Regions from separate parts of the Kribbella sp. NPDC050470 genome, predicted to be linked through region 1. Evidence: riboswitches for the same ligand, from Rfam matches in the RefSeq annotation. Region 1 holds a riboswitch; the other holds the start of a gene.

Region 1 (7,586 bases):
GGTCTAGGTTGCCGGCGGCAACGAGGTTCAGCATCTCGGGGTAGGCGTGGGCGGCCATGCCGTGACTGCCCAGCCATTCCAACTCCTGGCCGATCAGGCGGCCTACGTCGAGTTGGACGCCGGATGGCAGGAGGCCGACTTGCAGGTGGCGGCCGCGGGGGCGCAGGGCGAGGAGGGCTTGCTGGACGATGTCGTTGGAACCCAGGGCGTCCATGGTGACGTGGGCGCCGCCGCCGGTGAGGTCACGGAGCTGGGACACGGTGTCGGCAGACGCCAAGACGGTGTCGGCGGCGCCGTACGTGCGGGCGAGGTCCAGCGCGTCGGGGTTCGTGTCGACGGCGATCACGCGGGCGCCGAGAGCGGCCGCGATCATGACCGCCGACAACCCGACGCCGCCGCAGCCGAAGATGACGACGTTCTCCTCTGCGACGACTCGGCCGACCTGGCGGACAGCCCGGAAGGAGGTGGCGAAGCGGCAGCCCAGGCCGGCGGCGGTGTCGAAGGACAGGTCGTCCGGCAGCCGGACCAGGTTCACAGCTGCGAACGGTACGGCGACAAAATCCGCAAACGAGCCCCAGTAGTTGAAGCCGGGCTGGAGTTGGTTGGGGCAGACCTGCTGGTTCCCGGAGAGGCACTGTTCACACGTGCCGCACGCGCAGATGAACGGCGTGGTGACGCGGTCGCCGATCTGCCAGCCGGTCACCCCGGGGCCGAGGGCGGCGATCGTTCCGGCCAGTTCGTGCCCAGGGACGTGAGGCAGGACGATGTCCGGGTCATGCCCCATCCAGCCGTGCCAGTCGCTGCGGCACAACCCGGTGGCCTCGACCTTCAGGACGACACCACCGGGCTTCGGCTCCGGGTCCGCTACCTCGGCAACAGTCGGCAGGACGCCGTACTGCTCAACCAGAACAGCGCGCATCAGCCGCCGGCGACTGCGGGGATGATCGAGATCTCGCCGCCGTCCTTCACCGAGGTCTGCAGGCCGTCGGCGAAGCGTACGTCGTCGTTGTCGACGTACACGTTGACGAAGCGGCGCAGCTCGCCGGAGTCGTCGAGGACGCGGCCCTTGATGCCCGGGTAGGCGGTGTCGAGGGACTCGAGCACCTCGCTGAGCGTCGCGCCCTCGGCGCTGACCGAGGACGCGCCCTGGGTGTACTGGCGCAGGATGGTCGGGACCCGGACACTCACGCTCACTGCAGGCCTGCCTTCACGAAGGCGTCGTACGACGCGGGGATGGTCACCTTGGGGCCGACCCGGTCGGCCACGGCGTCGAGGGTCTTCAGCCCGTCGCCGGAGTTGATGATCACCGTCTCGGCCTCGGGGTCGAGCTGGCCGGTCTCGACCAGCTTCTTCAGCGTCGCGACCGTCACCCCGCCCGCGGTCTCGGTGAAGATGCCCTCGGTGCGGGCGAGCAGCCGGATGCCCTCGATGACCTCTTCGTCGGTGACGTCCTCGATCGCGCCACCGGTACGGCGGGCCACGTCCAGCACGTACGGTCCGTCGGCCGGGTTGCCGATCGCGAGCGACTTGGCGATGGTGTCCGGCTTGACCGGCTTCACCACGTCGTACCCGTCCCGGAACGCCTGCGCGACGGGCGAGCAGCCGGTGGCCTGGGCGCCGTACACCTTGTAGTCGGTGGCGTCGACCAGGCCGAGCTTGCCGAGCTCGGTGAAGCCCTTGTCGATCTTGGTCAGCTGGGAGCCCGAGGCGACCGGGATGACGATCTGCTGCGGCAGCCGCCAGCCGAGCTGCTCGGCGATCTCGAAGGCGAGGGTCTTGGAGCCCTCGGAGTAGTACGGGCGGACGTTGACGTTGACGAACGCCCAGCCCTCCTCCTCGCCGGCGATCTCGGAGGCCAGCTTGTTCACGTCGTCGTAGTTGCCCTCGACCGCGACCAGCGTGCCGTCGTACACGGCGCTGGTGATGACCTTGGGGCGCTCGAGGTCGTGCGGGATGAACACGACCGAGCGGATGCCGGCCCGGGCGGCGGCCGCGGCGACGGCGTTGGCCAGGTTGCCGGTGGAGGGGCAGGCGAAGACCTTCATGCCGAGCTCGCGGGTGGCGCTCAGGGCACTGGCGACCACGCGGTCCTTGAAGGAGTGCGTGGGGTTGCCCGAGTCGTCCTTCACCCACAGCTTGCGCAGGCCCAGCTCGCGGGCGAGGTTGCCGGCGTCGATCAGCCGGGTGTAGCCGGGCTCGGTGTTCGGGAAGCTGGCCACGTCGACCGGGACGGGCAGCAGCGGCTGGTAGCGCCAGATGTTCTTGGGTCCGGCCTCGATCTGCTCGCGGGTGATGGTGGGGTACTCGTACCCGACCTCGAGCGGACCGAAGCACTCCGTACAGGCGTAGAACGGACCGAGCGGCGACTTCGCCCCACAGGCGCGACAGCTCAGGTGCGTACCGTTGCCGAAGGCACCTTCACGGATGGTGTGGGTGGCGGTCAGGCTCATGAGTGAGGTTCCCTCCTCATCTTCCCCGGACACCGGATCTCGGCGCGGGACGGATTTGGCACCGTTCCGCCGCGAGGGTCCCGGACGGGACCTCAACGGGGAGGGTTGCCGGGACTTCGACGGGCCGTTTCCCTCAGTCCCTCTGGATGAGCTCCCCCGAGATTACCCAATCGGGTCCATATTGTGTCTTCGGTTCCCACCATCCGAGACACTCGATCTCAACCGTGCCGGGCCCGGAAAGTACGGCGGTACGCCGACGGCGAGGTGTGAAGCTGCTTGGCAAAGTGATGACGCAGCGTCACCGGTGTCGCAAAGCCGGCTGCGGTCGCGATCTCCTCGACCGGGGCGTCACCGGTCTCCAGCATCGTCAGAGCCGCCTGGATCCGCTGCGCGATCAGCCACTTGCCCGGTGTCGTCCCGGTCGCCTTCACGAAGTGCCGCAGGTAGGTCCGCGGCGACAACCCCGCCTGCCTGGCCAGATCCGGTACGCCGATCGGCTCGGCGAGATGCTCCAGCGCCCACTCGAGGCTCCGCGCGACCGAAGCGTCGTCGGGGTCCGGCGGCACCGGCGACTCGATGTACTGCGCCTGCCCGCCGGCCCGGTACGGCTGGATCACCAGCCGCCGGGCGACCGCGTTCGCCACGGCCGCGCCGTAGTCCTTCCGCACCAGGTGCATGGCCAGATCCAGCCCTGCGGCACACCCCGCACTCGTGAGTACGTCGCCTTCGTCCGTGTAGAGCGGCTCTGGATCGACGTGGATCTTCGGATAGCGCTCACGCAGCATGTCGGCGTACCGCCAGTGCGTCGTTGCCCGGCGTCCGTCGAGCAGACCGGCCGCAGCCAGCGCGAACGCGCCTGAGCAGATCGACACCATCCGGGCGCCACGCCCGTGCGCAGTCTGCAGCGCCTCGATCAGCGCCGGCGACGTCTCACCGCGTGGGTCGTGGACGCTCGGGATGACGACCGTGTCCGCGGCCGCGAAGTCGTCCAGGCCGTGCGGGGTGCTCAGCGTGGCGCCGCCGAGCACGCGGATCGGGTCCGGTGTCTCGGTGCAGACCTTCAGCCCGTACCACGGCTGGTCGATGTCCGGCCAGGCCAGCCCGAACACCTCGATCACGATCCCGGCCTCGAAGGCCGTCATCCCGTCGTACGCGAGGACAGAAACCGTCCGTTGTCCCATGTCACAATCTTAGCGATAGTCGTCCCCAGCGCCACTTCTGGGAACGCCTCCAGCCGCGGACGATGGAGTCATGTTCAAGGTTCTGAAGGAGATCGCAGCCGGAATCAACGCCGCCTCCGCCGTCCGGCACGGGCTCACGCCGCCCGCAGGCGCGCTCACCGCCGACGGCCGTCGAGCGTACGCATCAAAGGCGTCGCGGCAACGCCGTGCACAAGGACGCTCAGCACGACGGTGAAGCCGACGGTCGCCCACAGCCACGGCAGGTCGGTCGCGAAATGCACCCCGACGGCGGCCAGGTAGTAGACCGACGTCACCCCCCGGACCCCGAAGGCCGCCGTCATCCAGCGCTCGGAGCGATCCAGCTCCGAGCGTGCGAGTGACAGCCACGCGACGACCGGCCGGACGACGAGCACCAGCAGTACGCCGCTCACCGCGCCGGCCAGTGTGAGCGGCTCGAGCAGGCCACCGGTGATCGCGACGCCGAGCAGCAGCAGGATTCCCCAGGTCAGGATGTGCTCGAGCTCCCCGATGAAGTTGTGCAGCTCCGCGTGGAACTCGTGACTCCGCTCGGCCGCCCGAAGCGCGAGCGCGGCGACGAAGACCGCGATGAACCCGTACCCGTGCAGCACCTCGGTCAGCCCGTAGACGCCGAGCGTCATGGCCAGCGCGAGGACTGGCTCACGTGAGTCCGCCAGCCGGAAGCTCTTCGCGGGCGCACTGAACGCCATCTTGCCCAGCAGCCAACCCGCGCCAAGGCCGACCGCGACCCCGACCACTGTCTTACCTACGACGTACCAACCAAACCACTCCCACACCGAGTGCGACTTGGTGGCCGCGAAGACGGCCAGATAGACGAGTGGGAACGCCAGACCGTCGTTCAGCCCAGCCTCGGACGTCAGTGCGAACCGCACCTCGTCCTCCTCGTCCGGCTCAGCGCTCTCACCGGTCGTCGGCCCGGCAACCTGTACGTCGGAAGCGAGCACCGGATCGGTTGGCGCGAGTACGGCGGCGATCAGCAACGCAGTCGCCGGAGCCAGACCGAGCAGCCAGCCCACTCCGGTCAGCGCAGCGACACAGGCCGGCATCGCAACGAACAGCAGCCGCCACGTGACACTCCACCGGAGCAGGCTGATCGGCCGGTCGATCGCCAGCCCGACACCCATCAGAGCGATGATGACGGTCAGCTCAGCCAGGTGCTCGGTCAGCTCGGGTTCAGCGATCGGGCTGAGTTGCGCGCGGTCGACGGCCAGGCCGAGCAACAGACCTGCGCCGAGGAACGCGATCGGCGCGGAGACGGCGTACTGGCGGAGCAGACGAGGCAGTACGGCGCCCAGCAGCAGAGCCAACCCGGCGACCAGGTACAGCCCGTCCCCGTCGATCGTCATCGTGCCGGACCAGTGCCCAGCGGGCGGCTACCTCAAGCGATGAGTCGCACCCGGCGTGTGCGTCGGCAGGGACTTGCGAGGGCCGTAGCGAGGGTGGCCGACTCCGGTCAGCTCGAGCAGCCGCTGCACACGGAACCGGTGACCCCGGTACGGCTCGATCAGCTCCGCACAGCCGTCGTCGTCGAGCTCCTCGCCGATCAGCGCGTACGAGACGTTGCGGGACACGTGGTAGTCCGCGAACGAGAACGCGTCCGCATCACCATGCGCCCGCTGTCGCACCTCAGCAGCCGTCCACACACCGACGCCAGGCAACGACCGCAGCCGCCGCTCGATCTCCGCGGAGTCGGTCAGCTCGAGCGTCCGCTCCAACGCCTTGGCCCGAGTGGCAGCCGTGATCACGACCCTCGAACGACGGTTCTCCACACCGGCCCGCAACCACTGCCAGGACGGGATCATCCGCCACTCCTCGGGCGCCGGCGGGACCATCATCACGCGCCCGTCCGGCGGCTGCGGTCCGGGCGCGGTCTCGCCGTACTCGCGCAGGATCACGCGCCAGGCCCGAAACGCTTCCTTGCCGGTGACAACCTGTTCGATCCCGGCCGCGGCCATCGCTTCGAACACCGCCCGCGTCCGCGGCACCCGGACGTGCGGGAACCGCCGCGCCGCGTCCACCAGCGCCCGGTGCTCCGGCAACGGCTCGAACCCGTCCCAGCTGTCCGCATCCCCCAGCAGCTCCGGCACCCCGTCCAGCGCCCACCCGGCGCCCGGACCCCACGCCTCGGCCTCCACCTCACCGGTCGAGGGGGACGGCGTCAGCCGCAGCAGCACCGGCCCCTCCGGCGTCCGCGTCGCCCGCCAGACGGTGCGCCGTACCGGATCGAAGACGTACGCCGGATCGCCAGGCCCCTTCCGCAGACCCCCGATCACCGAATGCGGATCCACCACCCGCCCAGGACGCCAAACCCGCACCACCGAACTCACGCCCCAAGTCTTACTCACGCCACGGACAACTAGCGGATCGGCGTTGCCGCTCCGGCCAAGCGCTCGCGCATCCATGGATACGGATCGACCAACCGCTCGCGCGTGGACAGCACGTCCTGCACAAGAACGGCGAGCCGTTCGCCCATCACATAATGGCGTCCCTTGGTCTCACCAACCGGTCGGAGCAGGTTCAGCTCCGTGAGCCTGGCCAGGTCCCTCGTCGCCGTCCGCTGCTCGATCTCGGCTCGTCGGACGTACGTCGAGCGGCGGATCCGGAACCCCAGCGACGCATCGAACAGCTCGTCTGCCACCCGATCGGCCAAGCCGAACTGTTCGATCAACTGGTCGAACGCCAACCACAACTTGCCGGCTTCGCGGTAGCGTCGCCGCACCGTCTGCGCCTGGATGTGGTGAGCACGGAGGTTGAACTTGACCCACAACTCGGCCGATCGCTCGGGATGCCAGGATCCCGCACCGGTTGCGGCCAGGACGCGGTAGTAGTCCTCGGTGTTGCCACCCAGCCACTCCTCGATGTTGGAGAACGCCGGCTCGCCGATGCCGCCGCGGGAGAGAACCAGAGTCTGCAGCGCCCTGGCCATCCGGCCGTTGCCGTCGCGGAACGGATGAATCATCACGAGGTTGAGATGAGCCATCGCCGCATGCACAAGCGGGTCCACTCCGCCGTCACCGGCCAGCACCTCCATCAACTCCGCGACCAGGCCGGGCACCTGCTCCGCCGACGGTCCCTCGTAGACGTTCTCCCCCGTCACATCGTCGTGCACGTAAACAGCACCTTGCCGGTAGCTGCCAGGACTCTTCGACAGGTCGTGGCTCAGCATCATGAAATGCATCCCGCGGACGGCGGAGACATCGAGCCGGAAGTCCGTGTCTTTCGCCATCGCCAAGACATAGCCCAGCGCCTGCCGATATCCCCGAATCTCTGCGAAGGTCCGCTGGTCCGCGCTCAGTGCTTCCTCGTCGTCGAGGGCGGCGGCGGCGTCGTCCAGCTCGACGTCGTAGCCTTCGATGCTGTTGGACCCCTGGATCGCCCGGGCGAGCATGCTTCGCCTCAGCCCACCGGCCCAACGACGGGGCATCCGCAGCACCTCGGCCAGCTCGGACCGGAACGCGTGGATCTGCTCCAGGACCTGCTGGTCCTCGAGATCCGGCTGCGGCGTGCTGAAGATGGTCACTGCTGTCCTAATGTCTCAATTCTTAGGACATCCTACCGCCATGACTGGATGATTGCGACATCGAGACATCGGTCGGGTGACGGGCTGATACTGAGGCATGACTCGGTGGCAGCGGGTGAAGGTCGTGGGGAACTTCCTGAATCTGTCCACTCTTGCCGGCCTGCTGGTCGGGGTGATCGGGCGAGCCCGGTTCAGCCGCGGGCCGCGAGGGTTGTTCTTCGCGAACGTGTACAAGATCAAGTTCCCGGTGGCGGGCGCGTTCACGATCGGGAACGTGGTGCTCAGCAAGCACGAGCGGGCGTACTTCGACGACGAGGCGCTGGTGCGGCACGAGGAGCGGCACTCCTGGCAGTACTTCTGCCTGCTCGGGCTGCTGATGTGGCCGCTGTACGTCGT
Region 2 (7,586 bases), on a different contig from region 1:
GGGTCGAGGTGGCGGACTTGGAGGCGTTCGCCTCGACGTCGCTCGGCACGGTGAAGAGCCGGACCATGCCCCAGCCCATCAGGCCGATCAGGATCGCGCCGACCACGACTGCCCAGCGCGGCCGGGCCGGGTGCAGGGTCGGGCCCTTGATGGCGGCCCGTTCCTCGCGACGGGCCTTGTCCTCCTCGACTGCGTGCTCGGCGTCGAAGGTGGCGAGCAGGGGCGCCGGGTCGGCCTTGACCACGCGGGCGATCGCGCGGATATGGCCGCGCGCGTAGAAGTTCCCGCCGCAGCGGGAGAAGTCGTCGGCCTCCATGGCGACGAGCAGCCCCGTTCTGATCCGGGTTGCGGCGCTCAGCTGCTCGATCGTCATGTCGGCCCGTTCGCGGGCCGCCGTGAGCTCGCTGCCGATGCTCACGTCCCCACCGTCCTCTCCATCGCCCGACTGTTCAGCGGACCGTCGACTCCGAAACGCCGACAGCGGGACCGCCGACACCAACTCAACGGCCTTTGTCCGACAGGGTCACGGACGAGTCAGAGTTGTTCCCTGACCGGACACCTGGCATCCGCCAGCATGTGCAGTGCCTGTACCACTTCCCCGTCCGACGGCCGAGCCGTCAACCCGAACGGTACCGCGAGTGACGAGCCGGTCAACCGCCGGTTCGCATCCGTTGTCTTGCGAGTCGAACTCGGCATCGCGCCCAGGACCGGGCCCGGATCCTGAAGGTGGACGGCGATTCTGCCGTCGTCCAGCAGATGCCGGCGCTTCAGCACCGTCACTTCCTCGATGTCCTCCCATCGGGTTCCGATCCACTCGTTGCGGATGCGCAGGCGGATGCCGACGTCGTCGGCCACGAGCATGTCGCCGACCGTCAGGGCGCGCGCGCAGACCAGGGCCAGTACGGCGAACCCGGCGGCAGCGATCCAGCGCAGTACGCCGGTCGGGCTGGTGGAGGCGGAGGTGGCGAAGCCGATCGCGACCAGGAGGGCGCCGACGGCGATCCCGCCGTGCACCTTCTGGGACGCGCGGACGGTGAACGGCACCGGCTCCGGGTCGAGGTCGAAGCGTTCCTGCCTGGGCAGAGCACTGGCAGCAGTCATCGGCATACCCCTCGCCCAACACGACCCGGCCGCTGCGCGACCGGGTGAAGGTGAACGGAGCCGACCGGAGGCGCGGCTGGGCTGACGCCCGGTCGGGGTGTGCCTGGACACGTGGTCGTGGTGGCGAGCGTCCTGGGGAGCACGTCACTCTCCTCGGAGGGTGGTGATGAAGTCCTCTAGGTCGTCGGGCTTGACAAGGACGTCGCGGGCCTTGGAGCCTTCGCTCGGGCCGACGACGCCTCGGCTTTCCAGGATGTCCATCAGGCGGCCGGCCTTGGCGAAGCCGACCCGGAGCTTACGCTGCAGCATCGAGGTGGAGCCGAACTGGGTGGAGACGATCAGCTCGGCGGCCTGGACGACCAGGTCCATGTCGTCGCCGATCTCGTCGTCGAGCTCCCGGCTCGGGCCGGCCGCGGCGGTGACGTCCTCGCGGTACGTCGGCTGCAGCTGCTCCTTGCAGTGCTCGACCACGCCGCGGATCTCGGACTCGGTGACCCAGGCGCCCTGGATACGCATCGGCTTGCTCGCGCCCATCGGCAGGAACAGTCCGTCACCCTGGCCGACCAGCTTCTCCGCGCCAGGCTGGTCCAGGATGACCCGGCTGTCGGCCAGCGACGAGGTCGCGAACGCCAGCCGCGACGGCACGTTCGCCTTGATCAGACCGGTCACGACGTCCACCGACGGCCGCTGGGTGGCAAGCACCAGGTGGATGCCGGCTGCACGCGCGAGCTGGGTGATCCGGACGATCGAGTCCTCGACGTCACGCGGAGCGACCATCATCAGGTCGGCCAGCTCGTCGACGATCACCAGCAGATAGGGGTACGGCGTCAGCACCCGCTCGGACCCCGGTGGCGGCTTCACCTTGCCCGCCCGGACCGCCTTGTTGAAGTCGTCGACGTGCCGGAACCCGAACGCGGCCAGGTCGTCGTACCGCATGTCCATCTCGCGGACGACCCACTGCAGCGCCTCGGCGGCCTTCTTGGCGTTGGTGATGATCGGCGTGATCAGGTGCGGGATGCCCTCGTAGTTGTTCAGCTCGACCCGCTTGGGGTCGACCAGGATCATCCGCACCTCGTCCGGCGTGGCCCGCATCAGGATCGAGGTGATCAGCGAGTTCACGAACGACGACTTACCCGAACCGGTGGCGCCCGCGACCAGCAGGTGCGGCATCTTCGCCATGTTCGCGACGACGAACCCGCCCTCGACGTCCTTGCCGAGCCCGGCCACCATCGGATGGTGGTCGTTGCGCGCGGTCGCCGACCGGATCACGTCGCCGAGGCTGACGATCTCCTTGTCGGTGTTCGGGATCTCGATGCCGATCGCGGACTTGCCCGGGATCGGCGACAGGATCCGGACGTCGGCCGAGGCGACCGCGTAGGCGATGTTCTTCGACAGCGCGGTGACCTTCTCGACCTTCACCGCGGAGCCGAGCTCGACCTCGTACCGGGTGACGGTCGGGCCGCGGGTGTAGCCGGTGACCTGGGCGTCGATGCCGAACTGCTCGAACACCTCGGTGAGCCGGTCGACGACCTGGTCGGACGCCTTGGTCCGCGCCTTGTGCACCGAGCCGGGCTTGAGCATCTGCCCGTCGGGGAGCGTGTAGGTGATGTCGCCGGACAGGCTCAGCTGCTCGACCCGCTGCGGCAGCGGCGTGTGCGGCGGCGGCTCGGGCGGCGAGTCCGAAGAAGACTTGCCCGAGGCAACGACCGGTGACGGCGAGGGTACGGCGGCCGCCGCGGCGTCGGCGTCGTACGCGTCCTCCTCCGGGGGAGGCGGCGCGGCCTTCGACTTGCGGCCGCGCTTGCTGATTTCCCGCCCCTCGAGCACCGGCGAGTCGTACGGCTTGACCGTGGGCTCGCCGTCCTCGTCCTCGGAGGCGGCGGCCTTGGCGCGGCGCTCCTTGCGGGTCAGCCGGACGGTGTCGTCGGTCGGCGCGGCCACGACGGACGGTGCGTCCTCGGGCAGCGCCGTACGTCCCATCAGTACGTCGAAGGCCGCGCGGACCCGCAGGGGTATCGCGTAGACCGGCGTCCCGGTGATCACCAGGGCGCCGAAGATCGACAGCAGGACCAGCAGCGGGGCCGCGACGTACTGCGTGAGCAGGTCGGACAGGAACGTGGAGATGAAGTACCCGATCGCGCCGCCGGCCTCCTGGATCGGCGCGTCGGCCGGGTTGCCGGGCCGGGGCAGGCCGTTGGCGATGTGGATCAGGCCGAGCACACCGAGCGCGAACGTCGTCCAGCCGATCACCTGGCGGCCGACCGGGCCGTTGCGGTCCGGGTGGCGCATGGTGCGCAGCGCGATGAACAGCAGCATCAGCGGCACGGCCCAGCCGATCATGCCGACGCTGCCGCCGACGACGGTCCGGATGACGTTGCCGACGGCACCTGGCAGCTGCCACCAGATGGCAGCGGCGACCACGACGCCGAGGCCGATCAGGAACAGGCCGGCGCCGTCGCGGCGGTGCTCGGGGTCGAGGTCGCGGGCGCCGTTGCCGATCCCGCGGACCATGCCGCCGAGCAGGTGCGCGATGCCGATCCAGAGCTTCACGAAGCCGCGGCCGAGCGCGAGCATGGCGGCCGCGAAGGGGCCCGGTCCGCTGACTTTGGGCGTGCTGGTCCGCGCGGCGGTGGATCCACCGCCGCGCTTCGTGCTCTGCCCACGTTTCTGGGCGCCTGACGGACGGGAGCGTCCACCAGCAGCCGACCGCGCCGTACTCGGCCGGTTGGCTGCCGACTTCTGCGCCCGCGCCGGGGAAGACGTGCGGGTCGCCATATACCTCAGGCTACCCCGATTACCTCTCGAGTCCCACGTGTCACACGCCGATCACGCTGCCCCATCCGTAGCGTCACGGCGCCACGACCGGACCAGGTCCGCAGCTTAGGCGCCGGTGGTGCCGTCCAGTTGTTCACGGACGAGGTCGGCGTGGCCGCAGTGCCGGGCGTACTCGCCGATCAGGTGGATGTAGATCATCCGCAGCGTCGACTCAGTTTCCTTGAAGGTGAAGCGCTCGTCCAGCGAGTGCCCGGCAGCAGCCTCGTCGGACAGCTTCCACTCCTCGATCAGGCCGTCGTACTCCGCTTCGGCCAGCGAAGCATCGATCAGCTCGAAGTCCGCGTCCTTCCCGAGCTCGAGCGGAAACACCGGCTCGGCGGGATCGGCGGCGAAGTGGATCCGGAACCAGATCCGCTCGACCTTGGTCAGATGCCGGATCAGCCCGAGCAGCGAGAGGTTCGACGGCGGCGATGGCCGCTCGGCCAGCTGCGCCGCCGTGAGCCCCGCGCACTTGAACAGCAGCGTCGTGCGGTAGAAATCCAGGTAGCCCTGGAGCAACTCGCGCTCCGGTGCGATCAACGAGCCGTCCGGTCGCTCGACGGCAGGCGCTCTCCAAGTCATGCAGTCCCCAAGTTGTCCACGATGTGTTCGCCCATCTCATCACATGAGATAGCCACTGGCGTCGACCGTAGCCCGTTCGTTACCGTCTTCGGCAGGTCATGAGCGCCAGCGTCAAGCCCCGGCTCGCTGGCCGGCAACCCTCCTCCGCGGTGGGGTGCCCCGGGTGAAGACCAGGCCGTGCGGATACCCCGCTCGGCAAGTGCGGACTTCCTGGGAGCAGCAGCATGTCGATCCTCTCCATCCTCGAGCCTGCCAGTACGACGACCGCGCGGCCGACTGTGGCCCGCCTCGCGACCGGCAGCATCCCCGCCACCGTCGGCTCCGACCTGCTGGTCCCACTGGCCGACGGCCGGGTCACCGACTACGCGAACTTCGACCACGGCGCCAGCGCGCCGTGTCTGGAGTCGGTGCGCGCCAGCGTCGAGGCGGCACTGCCGTCGTACGCGTCGGTGCACCGCGGCAACGGCTACGCCTCCCGCATTACCACGCAGTGGTACGAGCGGGCCCGCGCCGAGGTGCATGCCTTCATCGGCGCCCGTGACGACGACCAGGTGATCTTCACCCGGCAGACGACCGATGCGCTCAACCTACTAGCCCACGCCGTACCAGCTGACGCGACCGTGATCGTGTTCGAGTCCGAGCACCACGCCGCGCTTCTGCCCTGGCCGGCTGAGCGGACCGTGCGCCTCGCTGCGCCGGCCAGCCCGAGCGAGGCGGTGACCAACGTCGCCGACGCGCTCCGCAACGCGCCCGAGGGCCCGCGGCTCGTCGTCGTCACCGGTGCGTCCAACGTGACCGGCGAGATCTTCCCGATCGCCGAGATCGCGGCCGTCGCCAAGGCGCACGGTGCGCGTGTCTGCCTGGACGCCGCGCAGCTCGCGCCGCACCGGCCGGTCGACATCGCCGAGCTCGACGTCGACTGGGTCGCGCTGTCCGGCCACAAGCTCTACGCGCCGTACGGCGCGGGCGCCCTGATCGGCCGCTCCGACTGGCTGGACGCCGCTGAGCCCTACCTGTACGGCGGCGGCGCGACGACTGCGGTCACCGAGGACCTCGTGGTCTGGGCGACCGGCCCGGCGCGGCACGAGGGCGGCTCCCCGAACGTGATCGGCGCGATCGCGCTGGCTTCGGCCTGTGCGGCGATCAGCAAGCACCGCGACGCCATCGAGCAGCACGAGCGCAGCCTGCTCGCCCGGCTCCGGACCGGTCTCGCGCAGATTCCCGGCGTCACGACGTACTCGATCTTCGGCCAGGACGCGGACCGCGTCGGCACGGTGTGTTTCACCGTCGCCGGCCTGACCTCGACCCTGGTGTCCGCGGCGCTGAGCGCCGAGTACGGCGTCGGCGTCCGCGATGGCAAGTTCTGTGCGCACCCGCTCGTCGGCCACCTGCTCGCGGACTCCCCCGAGCACGGTACGGCGGTCCGCGCGAGCCTCGGCCTCGGGACGACCCGAGAGCACGTGGACCGTCTCGTCAACGCCGTACGGACGCTGGCCACCAGCGGACCGCGGTCGGAGTACGAGGAGTCCGCGCACGGCTGTCAGCCCGCCGACGACCCCCGCGACCTCCAAGCGCCTCGCATCTGGTGATGCAGCCCTCCTACTGCTCAGGAGGTTCAAGGCCTACATGGTGAGCAGCGAACGCCAGTAGGTCCGCCCATTCCGACGCGACCATCGCGGCGGGTTTCCCGAAGCCGTGGCCGGTGTTGACCTCGACCCTGGTCAAGACAGGTTCGGCGGAGGACTGGGCATGCTGCAACGCGGCGATGAACTTGTGACTGTGCAACGGCACCACCCGGTCGTCGTGGTCACCGGTGACCACGAGCGTGGCCGGGTACGCCGTCCCGTCCTGCACCCGGTGCAGTGGCGAGTAGGCCAGCAGGTCCTCGAACTGCTTCGCGTCGCCCGGATGCCCGAAGTCCGACGTCCACGCGGCCCCCACCGTGAACAGGTGGAACCTCAGCATGTCGAGTACGCCGACACCCGGCAGCGCGACCGCGAACAGGTCGGGCCGCTGCGTCATCACGGCGCCGACCAGCAGACCGCCGTTGCTGCGACCGTGGATGGCGAGCTGCTCCGACGTGGTCACGCCGGTGTCGCGCAGGTGCTCGGCGACGGCGATGAAGTCGTCGAAGACGTTCTGCTTGTTCTTCAGGCGACCAGCGTCGTGCCAGGCGCTGCCGTACTCGCCGCCACCGCGCAGGTTCGCGATCACCAGCACCCCGCCGGCGGCCAGCCATGCCGGCCAGCCGGGCCGGTACTCGGCCAGGATCGGGATGCGGAAGCCGCCGTACCCGTAGAGCATGGTCGGTCGCGGGGACGAGTAGTCCAGGTCGGCGCGGCTGATCAGGAAGTACGGCACCTCGCGGCCGGGCTCGAGCCGGCGTTCGACCGTGATGGCCGGTGACGTGAAGCCGCCGGACCCGCGGACGAGCTCGGGCAGTGCGCGTACGGCGCCGGTCGAGGCGGACACGACGTACGAGAGGGTCGGGTCGGTCGGCGTGGACAGCCCGACGAAGAGCTCGTCGTACTCCGGGGAGGCGTTCATGCCGACCACTCCCCCGCCCGGCGCCTCGACGACGCGCGCGTCGGAGCCGTCCAGCGCGTAGAGCGTGAGCACGGGTTGCGCGTTGAGCAGGGTCAGCGTGGCGAGACCGCTCGCCGTACCGCGGACCGCTTGCAGAGTGCCTTCGCCCTCCGGGATCAGGTCGGTGAACTGCCCGTCAAGGGAAGCGAGCACGACGCGGCCGCGGGATGCGTCGCGGTCGGTGCGCACGACCAGTTGGTCGCCGGACATACGCACGAACGTGATCTCGTCCGCGAGGTAGTCGACCACCTTGATCGGCTCGCCGATGCCGCCGTCCGAGGTGATCGGGTAGACCCACAGCCGGGTCGCCGGGTCGGTGCCTTCGCTGATGTGGACGACGAGATACCGGTCGTCCTCGGACACCTCGGGCGTGATGAAGATGCGGTCGTTCTCCGGGAAGTCCAGCACCAGCTCGTCCGACGACTGCGGCGTGCCGACCCGGTGCAGCATCAACCGGCCGCCGGCCAGCGTCTTCGTCTCGGTGCCCTCGCTGCGCCCGCTCG

The links. Region 1 has a riboswitch for S-adenosylmethionine ahead of thrC (threonine synthase). Riboswitches for the same ligand answer to the same signal wherever they lie in the genome.
Region 2: another riboswitch for S-adenosylmethionine. It lies ahead of ACIBGM_RS19380 (aminotransferase class V-fold PLP-dependent enzyme); the one in region 1 lies ahead of thrC (threonine synthase).

The regions. Positions count from the first base shown of each region.
Region 1 is NZ_JBITHV010000005.1:413,515-421,100, reverse strand. It holds gene ACIBGM_RS17225 (zinc-dependent alcohol dehydrogenase family protein) at 1-919, opposite strand, end outside; gene ACIBGM_RS17220 (ubiquitin-like small modifier protein 1) at 919-1,194, opposite strand; gene thrC (threonine synthase) at 1,191-2,450, opposite strand; SAM riboswitch class I at 2,464-2,603, opposite strand; gene ACIBGM_RS17210 (helix-turn-helix domain-containing protein) at 2,669-3,631, opposite strand; gene ACIBGM_RS17205 (cation:proton antiporter) at 3,787-5,016, opposite strand; gene ACIBGM_RS17200 (DNA-3-methyladenine glycosylase family protein) at 5,044-5,997, opposite strand; gene ACIBGM_RS17195 (Fic family protein) at 6,027-7,190, opposite strand; gene ACIBGM_RS17190 (hypothetical protein) at 7,288-7,586, shown strand, end outside.
Region 2 is NZ_JBITHV010000006.1:271,002-278,587, reverse strand. It holds gene ACIBGM_RS19400 (RodZ domain-containing protein) at 1-418, opposite strand, end outside; gene ACIBGM_RS19395 (hypothetical protein) at 535-1,101, opposite strand; gene ACIBGM_RS19390 (DNA translocase FtsK 4TM domain-containing protein) at 1,246-3,876, opposite strand; gene ACIBGM_RS19385 (DinB family protein) at 3,982-4,497, opposite strand; SAM riboswitch class IV at 4,592-4,705, shown strand; gene ACIBGM_RS19380 (aminotransferase class V-fold PLP-dependent enzyme) at 4,722-6,086, shown strand; gene ACIBGM_RS19375 (prolyl oligopeptidase family protein) at 6,097-7,586, opposite strand, start outside.